DNA from 2 places in the Paenarthrobacter sp. 2TAF44 genome. Region 1 is predicted to be linked to the other one. Evidence: riboswitches for the same ligand, from Rfam matches in the RefSeq annotation. Region 1 holds a riboswitch; the other holds the start of a gene.
The links. A riboswitch is a leader RNA that binds a small molecule or an ion and turns the genes downstream of it on or off. The one in region 1 is predicted to bind thiamine pyrophosphate.

Region 1 (3,860 bases):
CGGGATTCGGCCAGCCTGCTTGGCCAGCCTACCGGCGATCACTGCGTGTTTGAAGGCTTCACCCATCTGCACGGGGTTCTGCGCACGGGTCACGGCTGTTGCCAGCAGGACAGCATCGCATCCCAGTTCCATGGCGAGCGCGGCATCGGACGCGGTTCCAATGCCGGCGTCGAGCACTACCGGGACAGAGGCCCGGGACACTATCAGTTCGATGTTGTGCGGGTTCAGGATGCCCAGCCCTGTACCAATAGGCGAGCCGAGGGGCATGACTGCTGCGGCACCCAGGTTTTCCAGGCGCAGCGCCAGGACAGGGTCATCATTGGTGTACGCGAAGACCTTGAAGCCGCGGTTCACCAGCTGTTCGGTGGCCTCCACGAGTTCCACCGCATCCGGAAGAAGTGTGTGCTCATCGGCGATGACTTCCAGCTTCACCCAGTCTGTCTCCAGCGCCTCCCGGGCGAGCTCCGCGGTCATCACTGCGTCTTTGGCAGTAAAACAGCCAGCGGTGTTGGGCAGGACCCGAATGTTGTGATCCAGCAGGAGTTGAAACAGTGAGCCTGTCTCGGCCGGTGAGTACCTGCGCATTGCCACAGTGGTCAGTTCCGTTCCTGAAGCCAGAAGGGCTGCTCCCAACCCGTCAAGACTCGGTGCACCACCGGTACCCATGATCAGGCGGGAGCCGAATTCGACGCCGTCGATCACCAAAGCATCTGTGCGGATGTCAGATTTTGCTACTGTCATTTTTTCAGCCTCCCTGGACTGCGGTTACGAGTTCGAGTTCGTCTCCATCGGCGAGCGCAGTCGCGGCCCACTGGCTGCGCGGCACTACCTCGGAATTGCGTGCGACGGCGACACCCAGCTTGCCGCCGTCGGCCGCCTGTCCGCGGTGGTCCAGGATGCGGCCTGTGATGGCGCTGACGAGCGTGCTGACGGATGCGTCATCCGCCACGGCATGAACGGAGCCATTGAGTTTGATGTTCATGGTGTGTCCTTGGTTGCTGGTTGGAGGCGGTCATCCGGCGTTGCCGTAAATCGATCAGGGGTGAAGTTGGACCATCGGGGATCGGCTGAGGCGCTGATTAGCCCGCCTACGATTTTGGCGGCCACAGGCGTCAACAGGACGCCATGGCGGAAGAACCCGGTTGCGATTACGAGACCGTCGATGGTGCCCGCGCGCCCGGCAACGCGTCCCAGTAATGGTGCGTTGTCCGGAGTGCCGGGCCGTGCGCGGGCTGTCGCTTCCAGCAGTTCCAACTCCGCCACGGCAGGCACCAGGACTTGAGCGTCCCGCAGGAGTTGGTAGACGCCTCCGGCGGAGACTGCATTGGTGGAGGCGGATAGGCCGTCCTCGCGCTGGGTGGCTCCAATCACCACCGTGCCATCATCCCGGGGCACGATGTAGACCGGCACCCCGCGGACCATGCCCCGGATGGTGGATGTGAGGAGGGGCTGGAGGTGGTGGGGAACGCGCAGCCTGAGGATGTCACCGTAAACGGGCCGCAGAGGAAGACTGAGACCCTCGGGGAGATTACCGATCCTTGCCGCGTCCAGCCCGCAGGCGATCACAGTTTCCGAGGCCTCGACTGCGCCAGAAGCCAGTTCAACCCCGGAGACGCGGTCCCCATCCCAGAGCAAACGGGATGCGTGGAACGGCAGGGCGAAACCGTCCTCCGCTCCGGAAACCCACGTTGCGTCACCTGGTCCGTGGGCTGCCAACCCTTCCATGAGGCATCGTGCAAGCCGCCGCGGGTCCACTTGGTGATCGGCCGGTATGTCGAAGGCACAGGAAATCTGTGGACTCAGCAAAGGCTCACGTTGGCGCGCCTCCCGCAATGACAATGGCTCCACGTGCAGGCCCGCGGCCTGCTGGACTGTGCGGAGGTCTGCGAGGGCGCGGCGGTCGGCGGCGTCGGCACCAACGGCGATTGTCGGCGTCGTGCGGTATCCGGTGGCTGATTCGCCGCCATGGACGCTCCGGATGAAAGCGGGCCACAGTTGGGAGGATTCCAGCATGAGTTCCAGGAGGTGTTCCTCCTGGTAGTGGAGTTCGCTGACCGGAGCCAGCATCCCCGCGGCAGCAAACGTCGCACCGGCCGCGGGGGTGGGATCAATGAGGACCACCGAGCGGCCCTGGCGGCGCGCTTCGTGGGCGATGCCAAGGCCAACGATGCCGCCACCAATCACTGCAACGTCTGCCTGCAAGGGGGTTTGGCCGGATTCTGCCATGTGTTTCCTTCCCTACGCCGGTACTAGCCGGATCAGGTCAAGCGGTCGGCGCTGAAGCCCTCTCAGCCGGACGGTCATATGACGCTGTCACGGCTCCCGCAGTACGTGCCCAGTTTAGAGGAACTACTCTGGTTTCCATGACCCAGCATGATGTCCACACCACTGCCCGCCTTTACTTATGCACTGATGCCCGCAAACGCCAAGGCGATTTCGAAGACTTCGTCGACGCCGCGTTTGAGGGCGGCGTTGACATCATCCAGCTTCGCGACAAGACGCTCGAGGCCGCTGAGGAGCTTGAGGTACTGGAGGTTCTGCACAACGTTGCCCAACGGCACGGACGGCTGTGGGCCGTCAATGACCGCGCCGATGTTGCCAGTATTTCCGGGGCTCCGGTGTTCCATATCGGGCAAAAGGACATCCCCCTGCCCGCGGCAAGGCATCTCCTCCACGACCGCACCGTGATCGGCCTTTCCACCCATACGCCGGAACAGGTTGACGCCGCGATAGCCGCCTCCCCTGGCAGGAGCGGACTGGATTATTTCTGTGTTGGTCCGGTGTGGGCAACGCCCACAAAGCCCGGCCGTGAAGCAGTCGGGCTGGATCTGGTCACATATGCCGCAGAAGCCGTAAAGCGCGCGGATGCGGAGACCGTAGGTGGCGTCCTCCTCCCCTGGTTCGCGATTGGCGGCATCGACCTCACCAACATTGAACAGGTGGTGGCTGCGGGAGCGAGCCGGATCGTCGTGGTGCGGGCCATTACTGAGGCGGAGGATCCGACGGCGGCGGCAAAGACTCTGCTGGAAGCGCTCGACGCCGGATAATCACCGCCGGCGCCCTGGCGGCAGCCGAGGATATGCGAAAGTCTCTTAAGCCGTGAGCCCGAGCCCGGACATCCGTCGACCATGCCGCTCGGCAAGTTCAGCGGTAAGGACCTTGACTGCAGTGCGGGCATCCCCGCCGCCCTTGAGCAGCGGTCCCAAGTGAGGATGTTCCATGCCCACGCGTTGGGCCTGGGTCAGCGCTTCACCGACGAGGCGGCGGCCCCACAAAGCCAGTCGCGATGCCAGGCGAGGATCATCAGCCAGGGCCCTGCGCAGGAGGACGCGTAATACTTCCGTGGCTTGGTCGGCGGAGGCCACCTTCTGGACAAAGAGTTGCGTTCCGCCGTCGAGGTACGAAGCGACCATGCGGTAAAAGTCCGATGACACGGTGTCGATCACATAGGCCTTCATGACTGATTCAAACCAGTCCGCCGGCTTTGTTCGCTCATGGAAGTGGTCAAACGAGCGCTGGAACGGAAGCATGGCCTCTTCGGCATCGAGTCCCATCTCCGAGAGCCGGCTGCTGATCAAGGCAAAGTTTCCGTAAGCCCCAACGGCAATCTTTGCCAACACTGCCCTGTCGTGCAGGGTGGGAGCGTACCGGGAGTCGAAAGACAGCCGGCCAAACGCCGAGAGCTCGCCGTACGCCATGGCTCCCAGCAGCTCCGAAGAGAGGCGCTGGACGCGAGCATTATCGTCCAAGGAAGTGCTCATGGTTCAAGACTATCCAGCGATTTCGGGCTAACCTGATTTTCGTGTCACATCATCGGATTTCGCCCAACGTCGACGACTCGTCGGACCAGCTCGCAGAGG
Region 2 (3,860 bases), on a different contig from region 1:
CCAGCGGGCTGGACACACCCGAAGCGCGCCGTTCCGCACGTCGCCTCCGGCTTCAGGCGCCTCCTTGGGAGGCGCCCCTGCACATTGTTCCTGGCGTTCCTACCCTTGTCCTGACAGGCGGGTGGGAGCCACTGTACGAAGAAATCGCCGGGTACCTGGAGGACACCGGTGCCCTCCGACGCGTAGCAGCGGGAGGGCACCGGCCCCAGGACTCGGTAGATGGAGACCGGATTATTCGCTCTTTTGTAGCCGATATTGTCCGGACGAGGTCAGTTAAGGTTTCCTGACGCTGCCCTCTTGGTGGAGGATATCCGGGTAGTGGGAAGCTGCAGCTCCGGCAGGTACACCTTGCCGCCCGACGCCAGGAATTCTTCGCTCTTTTCCCGCATGCCGTCGTATATCCCTGCAATGGCGGCCTGCGCGTCGGCGGAACCGAACTCGTCCCTGATGTCTTGGCTGATGCGCATCGAGCAGAATTTGGGTCCGCACATCGAGCAGAAGTGCGCCGTCTTGGCAGGTTCGGCAGGAAGTGTTTCGTCGTGGAAGGCTTCGGCAGTAACCGGATCCAGCGACAACGCGAACTGGTCCCGCCAACGGAACTCGAACCTGGCCTTGGACAAAGCGTCGTCGCGTTCGTTTGCGCCCGGGTGTCCCTTGGCGAGGTCCGCTGCGTGCGCTGCGATCTTGTACGTGATCACACCGGTCTTCACATCATCCTTGTTCGGCAGTCCCAGGTGTTCCTTGGGCGTTACGTAGCAGAGCATGGCCGTGCCGTACCGCGCAATTTCCGTTGCGCCGATTGCCGAGGTGATGTGGTCATAGCCAGGAGCGACGTCCGTGACCAGCGGTCCCAAGGTGTAGAAGGGGGCACCTTTGCACAGTTCCTGTTGGCGCTCCACGTTCTCGCGGACCAAGTGGAAGGGAATGTGTCCGGGTCCTTCAACCATCACCTGCACATCGAATTCCCAAGCCCGCTGGGTCAGCTCTGCAAGCGTATCGAGCTCGGCGAACTGCGCGGCGTCGTTGGCGTCAGCCGTGGCACCGGGGCGCAATCCGTCGCCCAGGGAGAATGCGACGTCGTACTTGGCGAAGATTTCACAGAGCTCATCAAAATGCGTGTAGAGGAAGTTCTCCTCGTGGTGCGCCAAGCACCACCCGGCCATGATCGAGCCGCCACGGGAGACGATGCCTGTCACACGGTTTGCCGTCAAGGGCACGTAGCGCAGGAGCACCCCGGCGTGGATGGTCATGTAGTCAACGCCTTGTTCACACTGCTCTATTACGGTGTCCCGGAAGATTTCCCACGTGAGTTTGTTGGCTTCACCGTTGACCTTCTCCAGGGCCTGGTAGATGGGCACGGTGCCGATCGGAACGGGGGAGTTGCGGATGATCCATTCGCGGGTTGTATGGATGTCGTCTCCGGTGGAGAGGTCCATGACGGTATCGGCACCCCACTGGGTTGCCCATTGCAGCTTGTCAACTTCCTCGGCGATGGAACTGGTGACGGCCGAGTTTCCAATGTTGGCGTTGATCTTGACCAGGAAGGCCTTGCCAATGATCATGGGCTCGGACTCGGGGTGGTTGATGTTGTTGGGGATGATGGCGCGCCCGGCAGCCACTTCGCTGCGGACCAGCTCAACGTCGCAGTTCTCCCTCAGCGCCACAAACTGCATTTCCGGCGTGACGATGCCTTGTTTGGCATAGTGCATCTGGGTGACGGTCTTACCTTCGACGGCGCGGCGGGGCACCGGTTGCGTTCCCTTCCATTCCTGGGATGCTGCGCCGCGGCGTACGGCTGATTTGCCGTCGTCGAGCAAGTTCCTCTCCCGTCCGGAGTATGCCTCGGTATCTCCTCGGGCTTCGATCCATCCGGTGCGGAACGGTTCAAGGCCCACCACGGGGTCACTGCCCGGTCCGGCAGTTCGGTATACCTGAAGTGGTTCATTGGCCTCACCGTTGGGGGAGGGCTCCAAGGCAATCTCCGTAACGGGGACGCGGATACCATGTGCCGGGTCTTCCAGCCACGCCAACGAGTGGGATTTCAGTGACTGTGTGACGGTTTCCGTCGTCTTTTCGCTGATGTTGGCCTGGTTTTCGGCAGGGCTGTGCTGTGTTTCGGTGGTGCTCAAAGGATTACTCACTTCCTTCGCCGGCATTACCCGGACAGGTTCAACGGTCGCAGACTGCTTCAGTCCGATCTCAGCCCCTGCAGGGGCCCCCGTGTGGTCGTAGACGAAGCTACCACAGCTCTCATCGGGGACACAGTCATCGTCGTAGCGCTTACCCATCCCGGAGGTTTGTGGCATGTCGGCAGATTAGTCTTTTGGCATGGCCTACATCATCGAATTCACCGGTCCAGTGCTTGTGGCAGGCGACGATCAACGGCACGGGCTCTGGTCCGTTGATGGCAAACTCACGTTCGAACGTCCAGTCGCTGCGCCGGATTCCGTGCTGGATGGATGGGTCCTTCCTGGTTTTGTGGACGCCCATTGCCACATTGGACTTGGGGTCGGCGGGGCCGTTGATGAGCAGACAACTCTTGCCCAGGCGCAGGCCGACCTGAAAGCCGGCACATTGTTGATCCGTGACGCCGGCTCGCCAAGCGATACGCGTTGGGTTCAGCGCAGGGAGGATCTCCCACGGCTTCTTCGCGCCGGACGCCACATCGCCCGGAGCCGGCGTTACCTGCGTGGTTTGGGCCACGAAGTGGAGCCGGACGAACTCGTGGAGACAGCCCGCAAGGAAGCCCGGGACGGGGACGGTTGGGTGAAGCTCGTGGGCGATTGGATCGATCGCGGGACGGGAGACCTCTCGGTTTCCTTCCCTCGGAACGTCGTGAGGGATGCGATTGCGGCCGCACATGACGAAGGGGCCAGGGTGACGGCCCACTGCTTCGCTGAAGACACCATTGATGACATGCTCGACGCCGGGATTGACTGCATTGAGCACGCCACAGGACTCTTGCCCAGGCATATTCCCCGTCTTGTGGAGCAGTCTGTCCCGATTGTTCCTACGTTGGTTAACATCGCGACTTTTCCGGATATCGCTGCCCAGGCTGCCCCGAAGTTTCCGGTGTACGCGGACCACATGACCCGGCTTTGGGAGCGACGCCGTGAAAGGGTGCTGGAGGCCTTTGAAGCCGGTGTTGGCATCTTTGCGGGAACGGATGCAGGGAGCGTGATCAAGCACGGCAGGATCGCTGACGAAATGAAGGAACTTTACGACGCCGGCCTGCCGCCCACGGCCGTCCTGGACGCCGCCACGTGGGGCGCACGGAAGTGGCTGGGAGCCCAGGGCATCAGCGAAGGGGCAAGTGCCGACGTCGTGCTTTGCCGGGATGACCCGAGGAAGAACCTTGCAACTGTGGCGAGCCTGAACCATGTCGTCCTGCGGGGCAAAGTGGTCCAGTGGGAATAAATTGAAGCTTCAAGTAATTTAGATAAGTAGAACGTGCCGAAGGGCGGCCATCTATTAAATCGGGAGCTTGACATGACCACGACATCCAATCAGGACCTCCTTCCTGCCGAACTCACTATGGGCACCGTCATGCTCAAGGTTGGCGATATGAGGGTCATGAGTGACTATTACCAGCGCGCCCTGGGGTTGGAGATCGTGGCCGAGCAGGATGGCGGGCTGTACCTGGGGCGGGTGGGCAAGCCAGTAGTCCATCTCGCTCCCGCTGCCGGCCTGCAGATTCCAGGCCGTGGGGAAGCCGGGCTTTTCCATACAGCCATCCTGTTCCAGGACCAGCCTTCCCTGGCGGCCACCATTGCCACGGCCGCAGAGTATGAGCCGCGCGCTTTTGTGGGCAGTGCCGACCATTTGGTGAGCGAAGCGTTCTACTTCACAGATCCGGAAGG

Region 2: it holds a riboswitch for thiamine pyrophosphate, as region 1 does, so the genes downstream of both, thiC (phosphomethylpyrimidine synthase ThiC) here and thiO (glycine oxidase ThiO) in region 1, are expected to answer to the same signal.

The regions. Positions count from the first base shown of each region.
Region 1 is NZ_JBFRFP010000012.1:26,146-30,005, reverse strand. Features, by position in the region: gene AB4Z15_RS13285 (thiazole synthase) at 1-741, opposite strand, end outside; gene thiS (sulfur carrier protein ThiS) at 746-982, opposite strand; gene thiO (glycine oxidase ThiO) at 979-2,226, opposite strand; TPP riboswitch at 2,219-2,336, opposite strand; gene thiE (thiamine phosphate synthase) at 2,364-3,047, shown strand; gene AB4Z15_RS13265 (ferritin-like fold-containing protein) at 3,093-3,761, opposite strand; gene AB4Z15_RS13260 (RNB domain-containing ribonuclease) at 3,803-3,860, shown strand, end outside.
Region 2 is NZ_JBFRFP010000008.1:154,548-158,407, forward strand. Features, by position in the region: gene AB4Z15_RS10205 (alpha/beta fold hydrolase) at 1-287, shown strand, start outside; gene thiC (phosphomethylpyrimidine synthase ThiC) at 270-2,129, opposite strand; TPP riboswitch at 2,125-2,232, opposite strand; gene AB4Z15_RS10215 (amidohydrolase family protein) at 2,329-3,417, shown strand; gene AB4Z15_RS10220 (VOC family protein) at 3,490-3,860, shown strand, end outside.